2 regions of the Leclercia sp. LSNIH3 genome follow, and region 1 is predicted to be linked to the other one. Evidence: predicted binding sites of a transcription regulator. Region 1 holds the regulator's gene; the other holds the start of a gene.
What was found. The regulator Fur, encoded in region 1, represses iron uptake genes when iron is present. The targets are predictions, from matches to a motif close to ATAATAATGAGAACNACTATCAA.
Positions count from the first base shown of each region.

Region 2: a site for Fur is predicted at 1,724-1,746, ahead of bfd (bacterioferritin-associated ferredoxin). Genes of this name have one in related genera too.

Region 1 is NZ_CP026387.1:1,071,481-1,079,347, reverse strand. It holds gene nagE (N-acetylglucosamine-specific PTS transporter subunit IIBC) at 1-355, shown strand, start outside; gene glnS (glutamine--tRNA ligase) at 534-2,201, shown strand; gene chiP (chitoporin ChiP) at 2,636-4,042, shown strand; gene chiQ (ChiQ/YbfN family lipoprotein) at 4,090-4,419, shown strand; gene fur (ferric iron uptake transcriptional regulator) at 4,572-5,018, opposite strand; gene fldA (flavodoxin FldA) at 5,310-5,840, opposite strand; gene ybfE (LexA regulated protein) at 5,996-6,283, opposite strand; gene ybfF (esterase) at 6,412-7,185, opposite strand; gene seqA (replication initiation negative regulator SeqA) at 7,369-7,867, shown strand, end outside.
Region 2 is NZ_CP026387.1:2,871,671-2,879,537, forward strand. It holds gene fusA (elongation factor G) at 1-349, shown strand, start outside; gene tuf (elongation factor Tu) at 419-1,603, shown strand; gene bfd (bacterioferritin-associated ferredoxin) at 1,781-1,975, shown strand; gene bfr (bacterioferritin) at 2,046-2,522, shown strand; gene C3F35_RS13875 (prepilin peptidase) at 2,506-2,979, opposite strand; gene rpsJ (30S ribosomal protein S10) at 3,367-3,678, shown strand; gene rplC (50S ribosomal protein L3) at 3,711-4,340, shown strand; gene rplD (50S ribosomal protein L4) at 4,351-4,956, shown strand; gene rplW (50S ribosomal protein L23) at 4,953-5,255, shown strand; gene rplB (50S ribosomal protein L2) at 5,273-6,094, shown strand; gene rpsS (30S ribosomal protein S19) at 6,111-6,389, shown strand; gene rplV (50S ribosomal protein L22) at 6,404-6,736, shown strand; gene rpsC (30S ribosomal protein S3) at 6,754-7,455, shown strand; gene rplP (50S ribosomal protein L16) at 7,468-7,867, shown strand, end outside.

The DNA.
Region 1 (7,867 bases):
ACCAACGGATAAAACCGTCGTTTCTCCGGCAGCGGGCACCATCGTTAAAATCTTCAATACTAACCACGCTTTCTGTCTGGAAACGGAGAAAGGTGCGGAGATCGTTGTCCATATGGGTATCGATACCGTCGCGCTGGGTGGACAGGGCTTCAAACGCCTGGTTGAAGAGGGCGCAGAAGTGGTGGCAGGTCAGCCGATTCTGGAAATGGATCTTGCTTACCTGAACGCCAATGCGCGCTCCATGATCAGCCCGGTTGTCTGCAGCAACATCGACGACTTTAGCGGCCTGGTGATTAAGGCGCAGGGTCAGGTTGTTGCTGGTCAGACGCCACTGTATGAAATTAAAGGCAAATAAGTGCTCCTGAGTTAGCGTTAATGCCTGAGCGGCGGGGATATCCCCGCCGCTTTTTTTTGCAGCAATCGCCCCGATTATTCTCTCCAGAGACCTTTTTCGTGTAACTAAAGGTTGTCACTACGCCCGGCTTATAAGATCATATGCCGTTATACGTCGTTTACGCTTTGAGGAATCCACGATGAGTGAGGCTGAAGCCCGCCCAAGCAACTTTATTCGTCAGATCATCGATGAAGATCTGGCCACTGGTAAGCACACCACAGTTCATACCCGTTTTCCGCCGGAGCCGAACGGCTACCTGCACATTGGTCACGCGAAATCTATCTGCCTGAACTTCGGCATCGCGCAGGACTACCAGGGTCAATGCAACCTGCGTTTCGATGACACCAACCCGGTGAAAGAAGATATCGAATACGTAGAGTCCATTAAGAACGACGTGCAATGGTTGGGCTTCAACTGGTCTGGCGACATCTGCTACTCCTCTGACTATTTTGACCAGCTGTATGCCTACGCCGTTGAGCTGATCAACAAAGGCCTGGCCTACGTTGATGAGCTTTCTGCGGACGAAATCCGCGAATACCGCGGCTCGCTGACCGCGCCGGGTAAAAACAGCCCGTATCGCGATCGCAGCGTGGAAGAGAACCTGGCGCTGTTTGAAAAAATGCGTGCCGGTGGCTTCGAAGAGGGCAAAGCCTGTCTGCGCGCCAAAATCGATATGGCTTCGCCGTTTATCGTGATGCGCGATCCGGTGCTATACCGCATTAAGTTTGCCGATCACCATCAGACCGGCAGCAAGTGGTGCATCTACCCGATGTACGACTTTACCCACTGCATCAGCGATGCGCTGGAAGGCATTACTCACTCCCTGTGTACGCTGGAGTTCCAGGACAACCGTCGTCTGTACGACTGGGTGCTGGATAACATCTCTATTCCGGTGCATCCGCGTCAGTACGAGTTCTCTCGTCTGAATCTGGAATACACCGTGATGTCCAAGCGCAAGCTGAACCTGCTGGTGACCGACAAGCACGTTGAAGGCTGGGATGACCCGCGTATGCCGACCATCTCTGGTCTGCGTCGCCGTGGCTATACCGCTGCCTCTATCCGTGAGTTCTGCAAACGCATCGGCGTAACCAAGCAGGACAACACCATCGAGATGGCATCGCTGGAATCCTGTATCCGCGAAGATCTGAATGACAATGCGCCGCGCGCCATGGCTGTTATCGATCCGGTAAAACTGGTTATCGAAAACTATCCGCAGGGCGAAAGCGAGCTGGTGACTATGCCGAATCATCCGAGCAAGCCGGAGATGGGCAGCCGTGACGTGCCGTTCAGCGCAGAAATCTGGATCGATCGCGCCGACTTCCGTGAAGAAGCCAACAAGCAGTACAAACGTCTGGTGATGGGCAAAGAAGTGCGTCTGCGTAATGCCTACGTGATCAAAGCCGAGCGTGTCGAGAAAGATGCAGAAGGCAACATCACGACCATCTTCTGCACCTACGATGCCGAGACCCTGAGCAAAGACCCGGCCGACGGTCGCAAAGTGAAGGGCGTTATCCACTGGGTGAGCGCGGCTCATGCGCTGCCGGTTGAAATCCGTTTGTACGATCGTCTGTTCAGCGTGCCAAACCCGGGGGCCGCAGAGGACTTCCTGCAGGTGATTAACCAGGATTCACTGGTGATCAAGCAGGGCTTTGCTGAGCCATCCCTGAAAGATGCCGTTGCCGGTCACGCTTATCAGTTCGAGCGCGAAGGCTACTTCTGCCTCGACAGCCGCTATGCTACCGCCGACAAACTGGTATTTAACCGTACCGTTGGTCTGCGTGATACCTGGGCGAAAGCGGGCGAATAACCCCTTTCTCCTCTTAAAAACGCCGCGTACTGCGGCGTTTTTTTTACCTGTCGATCGCAGCCTGGTCATTTAAATCTTCGCGTTGCGAATTAATCCTGTTTCTTAAAACGGTTCGCTTTCTCTTCCTTCGCGCAAATTAACCGTTATTACTACCGGTTGGGATAATTAAATTTAATTTAATAAAAATAAATGGCTCATTCTTAATATTATTTTAAGCAAAAATTCTCCCTCATTTCTTTTGTTACAAACAGCAACCAAATATGTGCGCTTTGTCATAATCCTGACTTTTGATCGCTGAAAAGCGTTGATAATTCGCGTCGCGAAAAATAGTCTAAGGGCAGCAGATGTAAGTGGCTATTGCCGGTTACCTCCACTTTTTACTTTTTTGTTTTTCGCCGTTTAAGGCGCTTTTAATACGTCAAAGAGGATTAATTATGCGTGCGTTTAGTGGCAAACGTAGTGCGCTTGCGCTGGCTATCGCCGGTGTTACAGCAATGTCAGGCTTGATGGTTTCTCCAAAAGCTCAGGCCGAAGGTTTTATTGATGATTCAACCCTCACGGGCGGTGTCTATTACTGGCAGCGTGAACGTGACCGTAAAGATGTTGAGTCAGATAAATATAAAACTAACCTGGCTCATTCCACCTGGAACGCCAACCTTGATTTCCAGTCCGGCTATGCCGCCGATATGTTTGGTCTTGATCTGGCAGCCTTTACTGCCATCGAAATGGCCGAAAATGGCGACAGCGGCCACCCGAACGAAATTGCCTTCTCTTCCAGCAACAAAGCCTATAAAGAGGACTGGTCCGGTGATAAGAGCGGGATCAGCCTGTACAAAGCGGCTGCAAAATTTAAATACGGTCCGGTCTGGGCGCGTGGTGGCTGGCTGCAGCCAACCGGTCAAACTTTGTTAGCACCGCACTGGAGCTTTATGCCGGGTACCTATCAGGGGGCCGAAGCCGGGGCAAAATTTGACTACGGCGATAGCGGTGAGTTGAGTTTCTCTTACATGTGGACCAACGAGTATAAAGCGCCGTGGCATCTCGAGATGGACAAGTTTTATCAGAATGACCGCAAAACCCGCGTCGATTATCTCCACTCCTTTGGTGCGAAGTACGATTTCAAAAATGACCTGATTCTGGAAGCCGCTTTTGGCCAGGCTGAAGGTTTTATCGATCAGTACTTTGCTAAAGCCAGCTACAAGCTCGATATCGTGGGCGGCCCGCTCTCTACCACCTATCAGTTTTACGGCACGCGTGATAAAGCCGACAGCGGCACCGTGAATGATATTTATGACGGTACGGCATGGCTGCAGGCGCTCACCCTGGGCTACAAAGTTGGCCAGGTGGATTTACGTCTGGAAGGGACTTACGTCAAGGCCGAAGGGCAGCAGGGGTACTTCCTGCAACGTATGACCCCAACTTACGCCTCCTCCAACGGTCGTCTGGACGTATGGTGGGATAACCGCTCTGACTTTAACGCCAACGGTGAAAAAGCGGTCTTCTTTGGTGCCATGTATGACCTGAGCAACTGGAACCTGGCGGGCTGGAGCGTTGGTGCGTCTTATGTCTACGCCTGGGATGCGAAACCGGCAGACTGGTTAATCAACAGCGCCGGTCAGCGTGAGGATATCGCCTCTAACAAGATCAAAGAATCGGCCTATAGCCTGGATGCGAGCTACACCCTGCAGGACGGCCGCGCGAAAGGAACCATGTTCAAACTGCACTTCACACAGTATGACAACCACTCCGATATCCCAAGCTACGGCGGCGGCTACGGCAATATCTTCCAGGATGAGCGTGACGTGAAGTTTATGGTTATCGCCCCGTTCACCATCTTCTGATGACAATCCGGGCGGGGACGATCCCCGCCTGACTGGAGAGCGTTATGCTGAAAAAAATCGTAGTGGTTGCGGTGCTGGCATCAGGACTGGCCGCCTGCGCGCAGCCCCAGACCCAGAAAGAAGATACCCGGCTGAAAGAGGCCTACAGCGCCTGCATCAATACCGCTGAAGGTTCGCCAGAGAAGATCGAAGCCTGCCAAAGCGTGCTCGACGTGCTGCGTAAGGAGAAGGCGCACGAGCAGTTCGCAACTCAGGAGACCATCAGGGTGGCGGATTACCAGGCCTGTATCCAGGCGCGGAAAACGGGTAACGATCAGGAAGTCACTAAAAGCTGCGATAAGATTTGGCAGGAGATCCGCACTAACAACGCGAAGTAATCTGCTGTTTGCCACGCCCGGTGGCGCTACGTTTACACAGCCTGAAAGGGGAAATCCCCTCAGGTACGGTAAGCGCAGCGCCACCGGGCTTTTTGCATGATGACAGGCAAAAAAAAGCCAACCGTCAGGTTGGCTCAGAGTCGATGCAAAGATTACTTGGTGTCGTGCGCGTGGTCATCTTCGCGGCAGTCGCCTTCGGCACAGTGGCCATACAGGTACAGACTGTGGTTGGTCAGACGAATGCCATGACGTGCGGCAATTTCGCGCTGGCGTAATTCGATGGAATCATCGCTGAATTCGATCACTTTGCCGCAGTCGAGGCAAATCAGGTGATCGTGGTGATGCTGCTGCGTCAGTTCAAACACGGATTTACCGCCTTCGAAATTATGACGCGTAACGATGCCTGCATCGTCGAACTGGTTCAGTACACGGTAAACGGTAGCCAGACCAATCTCTTCGCCCATGTCGATCAGACGCTTGTATAAGTCTTCCGCACTGACATGATGGTTATCCGGACCCTGAAGCACTTCCAGGATTTTTAACCGTGGAAGCGTGACTTTCAGTCCGGCCTTCTTTAATGCGGTGTTGTTGTCAGTCATGCGGAATCTGTCCTGTTGCTAAACGATTCACTTCTAAAGAAGAAGTGACAGAAAATGCACCTGGGATAATGCGTCTCATTATAGAACTGCCATGACCTAATGAAAACTGCAAGTCTCAAGTAAAGTATGCTTATAAAAACGTGGTACCGCCAACAAAGTTGTTACAAGGTTCCGCGTTTACTCCTGGATCATTGTACAGGTATGGCAGCAAAAGTTAAAAATTTGTAGCAATTATTTTGATTGGTTTTGCCTATTGATGCGGCGCAACTGTAACGTTGCACCGCGATATCATCAGGCATTCAGAATGGCGTCGAGATGCAGCTCTTCGCGAATTTGTTTAACCCATTTGTCCACGCGCTCAGCGGTCAGCTCCGGCTGGCGATCTTCATCGATGGCGAGACCAACAAAGTTGTTATCATCGGCAAGGCCTTTAGAGGCTTCGAAGTGGTAACCGGCAGTTGGCCAGTGACCAACAATCACTGCGCCGCGTGGCTCAATGATGTCGCGGATGGTGCCGAGGGCATCGCAGAAGTACTCTGCGTAGTCTTCCTGATCGCCACAGCCGAACAGGGCGACCAGTTTGCCGTTGAAGTCGATCTCTTCCAGAGACGGGAAGAAATCGTCCCAGTCACACTGCGCTTCACCGTAATACCAGGTCGGGATGCCCAGCAGCAGAATATCGTAACCTTCGATATCTTCTTTGCTGCTTTTCGCAATGTCATGCACATCGGCAACGTCTTTACCTAACTGTTTTTGAATGTTTTTTGCGATATTTTCGGTGTTACCCGTGTCGCTGCCGAAAAAAATGCCGATGATTGCCATGAGTAAAATAACCTCTTGATACTTAATGGTATGGTGGCGCAATTTAGCCACGGATAAGGGCAATCATAGCAGAACAGAGAAGCCTGCGGAAACTGCTATCACGCAGGACTGCACTCTGTGCTACATGAAAACAACAAGAAGGGGAGTTTTCTGACTTACGCTTTGCCGTGCCATTTCTCGAGCTGAGAAATCAGCATCTCTTCGATAAGCTCACTGCGGCTGATCTCACGGGCGTTCGCCAGCTCATTCAGCGCATCGACGGCTTCAGCATTCAGTTTCAGCTCGACGCGTTTGAGCCCACGACTTTTATCGCGTTTAAGCTGATTGCGCTTATTGATGCGCAGCTGTTCATCACGCGAAAGCGGATTGGTTTTCGGTCGTCCCGGGCGACGCTCATTCGCGAACAGATCTAATGTCGTGCGGTCCGTGTGTTCTTTGGCCATGATTTTGAGACTTCGGGGGAAACAAGACACCCTGCTAATGCCCGGGCGATAAGCGCGCCATCATACATCACCGAAAACGGCACGCCAACGACTGGAGGCCCGCAGGCGACCAGTCGCTCTCTTTTTAATCAATTTTCGATGTCAGCGAGGTAACGGCGGATAGCGCGCAGCACGGCGTCCGGTTTTTCGGCATGAACCCAGTGTCCGGCCCCGGCAATCACATGCGCACGGGCCTGAGGAAATTGCGCCAGCAGCGCGTCACGGTACGCCTCGGTCACATAGGGTGAACTGCCGCCGGTAATAAACAGAGTAGGGTGCGGCCAGGCGGGCACCGACTGCCAGCCAACGATCTGGTCATATTGGTCCCACAGCGCCGGCACGTTGAAGCGCCACTCGCCGTCAACAAAGGATTTCAGCAGGAACTGCACCACGCCCTCTTCGTCGAGATGTTCACGCATCAGCGCTGCGGCCTGCTGGCGGGTACTGACGCCTGCGTCGGTCACGGCATTGATGGCGGCGAAGATCTCATCGTGGCGACGCACGTCGTAATCCACAGGCGCGACGTCGATCACCACCAGCCCGGCAATCCGCTCCGGCGCTAACGCCGTCAGCGCCATCACCGCTTTGCCGCCCATCGAGTGGCCAATCAGGATCGCCTTTTCGATATGGTGTTCATCCAGCGTATCCAGCAGATCCTGGGCCATATCGGCATAGGTCATCTGCGCCGAGCGCGGCGACAGACCGTGGTTGCGCATATCCACCTGGAGCAGCGCGTGGTCGGTCACCAGATCCCGCGCCAGCACGCCAAGGTTATCAAGGCTGCCAAACAGGCCATGCACCAGGACGATGGGAGAATTATTGTGCGGCGATTGTGCAGATTGCGCTCGGGTATTCAATTTCATGGCAAAGTTCTTTTTTTACGTATGTCAGGTTAGGGTATCATGTTGACCATTCTGCCGCCCGGCTGCAAGGAAACAGTTAATTCTGACTTTTGCCGCCATTCTGGCTTGACGCTATCCGCTGTTGGGTTTTGACCTTATACTCCCAACGACTTGTATTCAGATAAGATATCGCACTGGATTAAGATGAAAACAATCGAAGTTGATGACGAGCTTTATCAGTATATCGCCAGCCAGACGCGGCATATCGGTGAGAGCGCGTCCGACATTTTACGGCGCATGCTGAAAATCGCCGCCGCCTCGCAGTCTGCCGCTCCGGCCATCAAAGAAACGCGCCAGCCCGCGGCTGTCGTGCAGGAGAAGCCGCTGTCACCGGTTAAAGACAAAGTGCGTGCGATGCGCGAATTGCTGCTTTCTGACGAATACGCTGAGCAGAAGAAAGCAGTTAACCGCTTTATGCTGGTGCTGACTACACTCTATTCACTGGATAACAACGCATTTGCCGACGCGACAGAGTCACTTCACGGTCGTACCCGCGTCTATTTCGCGGCGGATGAGCAAACGCTGTTACAGAATGGCAATCAAACTAAGCCCAAGCACCTGCCCGGTACGCCGTACTGGGTGATCACCAATACCAATACCGGACGCAAGCGCAGCATGATCGAACACATCATGCAATCCATGC
Region 2 (7,867 bases), 1.8 Mb from region 1:
TGAACTGGCGTTTAAACTGGCTGCTTCTATCGCCTTTAAAGAAGGCTTTAAGAAAGCGAAACCAGTTCTGCTTGAGCCGATCATGAAGGTTGAAGTAGAAACTCCTGAAGAGAACACCGGTGACGTTATCGGTGACTTGAGCCGTCGTCGCGGTATGCTGCGTGGTCAGGAATCTGAAGTAACTGGCGTTAAGATCCACGCTGAAGTTCCGCTGTCTGAAATGTTCGGATATGCAACTCAGCTGCGTTCTCTGACCAAAGGTCGTGCATCATACACCATGGAATTCCTGAAGTATGATGATGCGCCGAACAACGTTGCTCAGGCCGTAATTGAAGCCCGTGGTAAATAATCCACAGGATTAAAACCTAAGTCCCGTGCTCTCTCCAAAGGGGAGAGCACTATAGTAAGGAATATAGCCGTGTCTAAAGAAAAATTTGAACGTACAAAACCGCACGTCAACGTTGGTACTATCGGCCACGTTGACCACGGTAAAACTACTCTGACCGCTGCAATCACTACCGTTCTGGCAAAAACCTACGGTGGTTCTGCTCGTGCATTCGACCAGATCGATAACGCACCAGAAGAAAAAGCTCGTGGTATCACCATCAACACTTCTCACGTTGAATATGACACCCCGACTCGCCACTACGCACACGTAGACTGCCCGGGCCACGCCGACTATGTTAAAAACATGATCACCGGTGCTGCGCAGATGGACGGCGCGATCCTGGTTGTTGCTGCGACTGACGGCCCAATGCCTCAGACCCGTGAGCACATCCTGCTGGGTCGTCAGGTAGGCGTTCCTTTCATCATCGTGTTCCTGAACAAATGCGACATGGTTGATGACGAAGAGCTGCTGGAACTGGTTGAGATGGAAGTTCGTGAACTCCTGTCCCAGTACGACTTCCCGGGCGACGACACCCCAATCGTTCGTGGTTCTGCGCTGAAAGCGCTGGAAGGCGAAGCAGAGTGGGAAGAGAAAATCATCGAACTGGCTGGCTACCTGGATTCCTACATCCCAGAGCCAGAGCGTGCGATTGACAAGCCGTTCCTGCTGCCTATCGAAGACGTATTCTCCATCTCCGGTCGTGGTACCGTTGTTACCGGTCGTGTAGAGCGCGGTATCATCAAGGTTGGCGAAGAAGTTGAAATCGTTGGTATCAAGGACACTGCTAAGTCTACCTGTACCGGCGTTGAAATGTTCCGCAAACTGCTGGACGAAGGCCGTGCCGGTGAGAACGTTGGTGTTCTGCTGCGTGGTATCAAACGTGAAGAAATCGAACGTGGTCAGGTTCTGGCTAAGCCAGGCTCCATCAAGCCGCACACCAAGTTCGAATCTGAAGTGTACATCCTGTCCAAAGACGAAGGCGGCCGTCATACTCCGTTCTTCAAAGGCTACCGTCCACAGTTCTACTTCCGTACGACTGACGTGACCGGTACCATCGAACTGCCAGAAGGCGTTGAGATGGTAATGCCAGGCGACAACATCAAGATGGTTGTTACCCTGATCCACCCAATCGCAATGGACGATGGTCTGCGCTTCGCAATCCGCGAAGGCGGCCGTACCGTTGGCGCGGGTGTTGTTGCTAAAGTTCTGGGCTAATTAATTATCCCTGAATTAAAAAGGACGCTTCGGCGTCCTTTTTTGTTGCCTTGCGTTTGTCCCTGTCACAAATTTTCGCATTTTTTGCTGGCGCCCGTCCCGTATCTCGATGCTTGTGCTATTGTAATCATAATTATTCTCACTTACACTTTGCGCATATTTTGAACGGGAGTGGTTATGTACGTTTGTTTATGTAATGGTGTAAGTGATAAAAAAATCCGTCAGGCCGTTCGCCAGTTTCAACCACAATCTTTTCAGCAGCTGCGTAAGTTTGTTCCAGTGGGAAATCAATGCGGTAAGTGCGTTCGCGCTGCCCGTGAGATCATGCAAGACGAATTGATGCAGATCCCGGAATACAAAGAGATTGCCTGAGGCTCATTCTTTTTTTTGACATCCCTGTAGCCCCATCTACGCTTCAATAAGTGGAAGCGGAGGGACTATAATGAAAGGTGATATTAAAATCATAAGTTATCTCAATAAATTATTGGGAAATGAGCTTGTTGCAATCAATCAATACTTTCTCCATGCGAGAATGTTCAAGAACTGGGGGCTGACTCGCCTCAACGACGTTGAATACCATGAATCCATTGATGAAATGAAACACGCCGATAAGTATATCGAGCGTATTTTATTCCTTGAGGGAATCCCCAACCTGCAGGATCTCGGCAAGCTGGGTATCGGTGAAGATGTTGAAGAGATGCTGCGCTCCGATCTGGCACTGGAACTCGAGGGTGCAAAAGATCTTCGTGAAGCTATCGCTTACGCCGACAGTGTTCACGATTATGTCAGCCGCGATATGATGATCCAGATCCTGGCCGATGAAGAAGGGCACATCGACTGGCTGGAGACTGAGCTGGATCTTATCGGTAAAATCGGTCTGCAGAATTACCTCCAGTCACAGATCAAAGTGGAAAGCTGATCAGGCTTTGCCCGCCAATCATTAAACCTGCTGCCGCCATAAAAGGCCCAAAGGGCAGCGGGTTTTTTAATATCTGTTCTCCCGGTTTAAACAAAGATTTTATCAAAAGATAGAGCGTCGCCAGCAGGGCTGCCGATAAGGCCAGAGCAGGAAGCACGCACCAGCCATGCCATGCGCCCAGTGCCCCCAGATATTTCACGTCTCCGTATCCCAATCCTTCACGTTTACGTATCAGTTTGTAAGCCCAATAAATCATCGCGAAACCGGTGTATCCCGCGATCGCACCCAGAACCGCGCTTGCCAGAAAATCGGGATGAAGACAGAGGTGATAGAGCAGACCCGTCCAGAGCAATGGACAGAGGTATTTGTCCAAAAGCAGATGCGAACGGATATCTTCCCGGACTAATAAAAAGGTTAAACCCAGGTAGACGAACAGGAAGGGGAGGGTAGTAAGCATCGTTTGGCGCCTCAATGAAATGTGTGAGGCCATATTCCGCGTACTTGCTGTGGTTAAACAAACTGCAAAACGAAACCCTGCGTAAAGCCTTCCTGAGTATTTGCAGGTCGCCGTTACATTACAGAAAATTTACGAGTCGCCACGCAAAACTCACCAGTGTCGTCTATTTCCTAAACGGGGCTTGCGTCCTGCCCAGATTTACGTATAATGCGCGGGCTTGTCGTAATTGACAGCTGGTTCAATCTGAACCCAGGCAACACTGTTTTTCGTTGCCTAACAATGCTCCCAATTGGGGGGCTACGTAAGAACGGTTACACTCTCCCATCAATCGTAATGGGTTTGAGTAGTAATCATTTTCGTTTATAAAATAATTGGAGCTCTGGTCTCATGCAGAACCAAAGAATCCGTATCCGTCTTAAAGCGTTTGATCATCGTCTGATCGATCAATCAACCGCGGAAATCGTCGAGACTGCTAAGCGCACTGGTGCGCAAGTCCGTGGTCCGATCCCGCTGCCGACCCGCAAAGAGCGCTTTACCGTTCTGATCTCCCCGCACGTTAACAAAGACGCGCGTGATCAGTACGAAATCCGCACTCACAAGCGTCTGGTTGACATCGTTGAGCCAACCGAGAAAACCGTTGATGCTCTGATGCGTCTGGATCTGGCTGCCGGTGTAGACGTGCAGATCAGCCTGGGTTAATCAGGTCATCGAGCGATTGAGAGGTTGATACAATGATTGGTTTAGTCGGTAAAAAAGTGGGCATGACCCGCATCTTCACTGAAGATGGCGTATCTATCCCAGTAACCGTAATCGAAGTTGAAGCAAACCGCGTTACTCAGGTTAAAGACCTGGCTAACGATGGCTACCGTGCCGTTCAGGTTACCACTGGTGCTAAAAAAGCTAACCGTGTAACCAAACCGGAAGCGGGTCACTTCGCTAAAGCTGGCGTTGAAGCTGGCCGTGGTCTGTGGGAATTCCGTCTTGCTGAAGGCGAAGAGTTCACCGTAGGTCAGGACATTAGCGTTGAGCTGTTTGCAGAAGTTAAAAAAGTTGACGTAACCGGTACCTCTAAAGGTAAAGGTTTTGCTGGTACCGTTAAGCGCTGGAACTTCCGTACTCAGGATGCCACGCACGGTAACTCCTTGTCCCACCGCGTTCCGGGTTCTATCGGTCAGAACCAGACTCCGGGCAAAGTGTTCAAAGGCAAGAAAATGGCAGGTCAGCTGGGTAACGAACGTGTGACCGTTCAGAGCCTGGACGTAGTACGTGTTGACGCTGAGCGCAACCTGCTGCTGGTTAAAGGTGCAGTTCCGGGTGCAACCGGTAGCGACCTGATCGTTAAACCAGCTGTGAAGGCGTAAGGGGATAGCAATGGAATTAGTATTGAAAGACGCGCAGAGCGCGCTGACTGTTTCCGAAACTACCTTCGGTCGTGATTTCAACGAAGCGCTGGTTCACCAGGTTGTTGTTGCTTATGCAGCTGGTGCTCGTCAGGGTACTCGTGCTCAGAAGACTCGTGCTGAAGTAACTGGTTCCGGCAAAAAGCCGTGGCGCCAGAAAGGTACCGGCCGTGCGCGTTCAGGTTCTATCAAGAGCCCGATCTGGCGTTCCGGTGGCGTGACCTTCGCTGCTCGCCCGCAGGACCACAGTCAAAAAGTTAACAAAAAGATGTACCGCGGCGCGCTGAAAAGCATCCTGTCCGAGCTGGTACGTCAGGATCGTCTGATCGTTGTCGAATCTTTCTCTGTAGAAGCGCCTAAAACTAAGCTGCTGGCACAGAAACTGAAAGACATGGCTCTGGAAGATGTGCTGATCATCACCGGTGAGCTGGACGAGAACCTGTTCCTGGCCGCACGTAACCTGCACAAGGTTGACGTACGCGATGCGACTGGTATCGACCCGGTTAGCCTGATCGCCTTCGACAAAGTCGTAATGACTGCTGATGCTGTTAAGCAAGTTGAGGAGATGCTGGCATGATTCGTGAAGAACGTCTGCTGAAGGTGCTTCGTGCACCGCACGTTTCTGAAAAAGCGTCTGCTGCGATGGAAAAAACAAACACCATCGTTCTCAAAGTTGCTAAAGACGCGACCAAAGCAGAAATCAAAGCTGCTGTGCAGAAACTGTTTGAAGTCGAAGTCGAAGTCGTTAACACCCTGGTAGTTAAAGGGAAAGTTAAACGTCACGGACAGCGTATCGGTCGTCGTAGCGACTGGAAAAAAGCTTACGTCACCCTGAAAGAAGGCCAGAACCTGGACTTCGTTGGCGGCGCTGAGTAAGTCGGAGGAGTAATACAATGGCAGTTGTTAAATGTAAACCGACATCTCCGGGTCGTCGCCACGTCGTTAAAGTGGTCAACCCAGAGCTGCACAAGGGCAAACCTTTTGCTCCGCTGGTTGAAAAAAACAGCAAATCCGGTGGTCGTAACAACAATGGCCGTATCACCACTCGTCACATCGGTGGTGGTCACAAGCAGGCTTACCGTATTGTTGACTTCAAACGCAACAAAGACGGTATCCCAGCTGTTGTTGAGCGTCTTGAGTACGATCCGAACCGTTCCGCGAACATCGCGCTGGTTCTGTACAAAGATGGCGAGCGCCGTTACATTCTGGCCCCTAAAGGCCTGAAAGCTGGCGACCAGATTCAGTCTGGCGTTGATGCTGCAATCAAAGCAGGTAACACCCTGCCGATGCGCAATATCCCGGTTGGTTCTACCGTTCATAACGTAGAAATGAAACCAGGTAAAGGCGGTCAGCTGGCACGTTCCGCTGGTACTTACGTTCAGATCGTTGCGCGCGATGGTGCTTATGTCACCCTGCGTCTGCGTTCTGGTGAAATGCGTAAAGTCGAAGCAGACTGCCGCGCAACTCTGGGCGAAGTTGGCAATGCTGAGCATATGCTGCGCGTTCTGGGTAAAGCAGGTGCTGCACGCTGGCGTGGTGTTCGTCCTACCGTTCGCGGTACTGCGATGAACCCAGTCGACCACCCACATGGTGGTGGTGAAGGTCGTAACTTTGGTAAGCACCCGGTAACTCCGTGGGGCGTTCAGACCAAAGGTAAGAAGACCCGCAGCAACAAGCGTACTGATAAATTTATCGTACGTCGCCGTAGCAAATAATATTAGAGGATAAGCCATGCCACGTTCTCTCAAGAAAGGTCCTTTTATTGACCTGCACTTGCTGAAGAAGGTAGAGAAAGCGGTGGAAAGCGGAGACAAGAAGCCCCTGCGCACTTGGTCCCGTCGTTCAACGATCTTTCCTAACATGATCGGTTTGACCATCGCTGTCCATAATGGTCGTCAGCACGTTCCAGTCTTTGTTTCCGATGAAATGGTCGGTCACAAACTGGGTGAATTCGCACCGACTCGTACTTATCGCGGCCATGCTGCTGATAAAAAAGCGAAGAAGAAATAAGGTAGGAGGAAGAGATGGAAACTTTAGCTCAACATCGCCATGCTCGTTCTTCTGCTCAGAAGGTTCGCCTTGTTGCTGACCTGATTCGCGGTAAGAAAGTGTCGCAGGCCCTGGACATCCTGACCTATACCAACAAGAAAGCTGCGGTATTGGTTAAGAAGGTACTGGAATCTGCCATTGCTAACGCTGAACACAACGATGGCGCTGACATTGACGATCTGAAAGTCGCGAAAATCTTCGTAGACGAAGGCCCAAGCATGAAGCGCATTATGCCGCGTGCGAAAGGTCGTGCAGATCGCATCCTGAAGCGCACCAGCCACATTACTGTGGTTGTGTCCGATCGCTGAGACTCTGGAGACTAGCAATGGGTCAGAAAGTACATCCTAATGGTATTCGCCTGGGTATTGTAAAACCATGGAACTCAACCTGGTTTGCGAACACCAAAGAATTCGCTGACAACCTGGACAGCGATTTTAAAGTACGTCAGTACCTGACTAAGGAACTGGCTAAAGCGTCTGTATCTCGTATCGTTATCGAGCGTCCAGCTAAGAGCATCCGTGTGACTATTCACACCGCTCGTCCTGGCATCGTAATCGGTAAGAAAGGCGAAGACGTAGAAAAACTGCGCAAGGTCGTAGCGGATATCGCTGGCGTTCCTGCACAGATCAATATCGCTGAAGTTCGTAAGCCTGAACTGGACGCTAAATTGGTTGCTGATAGCATCACTTCACAGCTGGAACGTCGCGTTATGTTCCGTCGTGCTATGAAGCGTGCTGTACAGAACGCAATGCGTCTGGGCGCTAAAGGTATCAAAGTTGAAGTTAGCGGCCGTCTGGGCGGCGCGGAAATCGCACGTACCGAATGGTACCGCGAAGGTCGCGTACCGCTGCACACTCTGCGTGCTGACATCGACTACAACACCTCTGAAGCGCACACCACTTACGGTGTAATCGGCGTTAAGGTATGGATCTTCAAAGGTGAGATCCTGGGTGGTATGGCTGCTGTTGAACAACCGGAAAAACCGGCTGCGCAACCTAAAAAGCAGCAGCGTAAAGGCCGTAAATAAGGAGCGTCGCTGATGTTACAACCAAAGCGTACAAAATTCCGTAAAGTGCACAAAGGCCGCAACCGTGGTCTGGCGCAGGGTACGGATGTTAGCTTCGGCACTTTCGGTCTGAAAGCTGTTGGCCGTGGTCGTCTGACTGCACGTCAGATCGAAGCAGCACGTCGTGCTATGACCCGTGCAGTTAAGCGTCAAGGTAAAATTTGGATCCGTGTTTTCCCGGACAAACCAATTACCGAGAAGCCGCTGGAAGTTCGTATGGGTAAAGGTAAAGGTAACGTGGAGTACTGGGTTGCCTTGATCCAACCGGGCAAAGTCCTTTATGAAATGGACGGTGTTCCGGAAGAGCTGGCCCGTGAAGCCTTCGGCCTGGCAGCAGCGAAACTGCCTATCAAAACCACCTTTGTAACTAAGA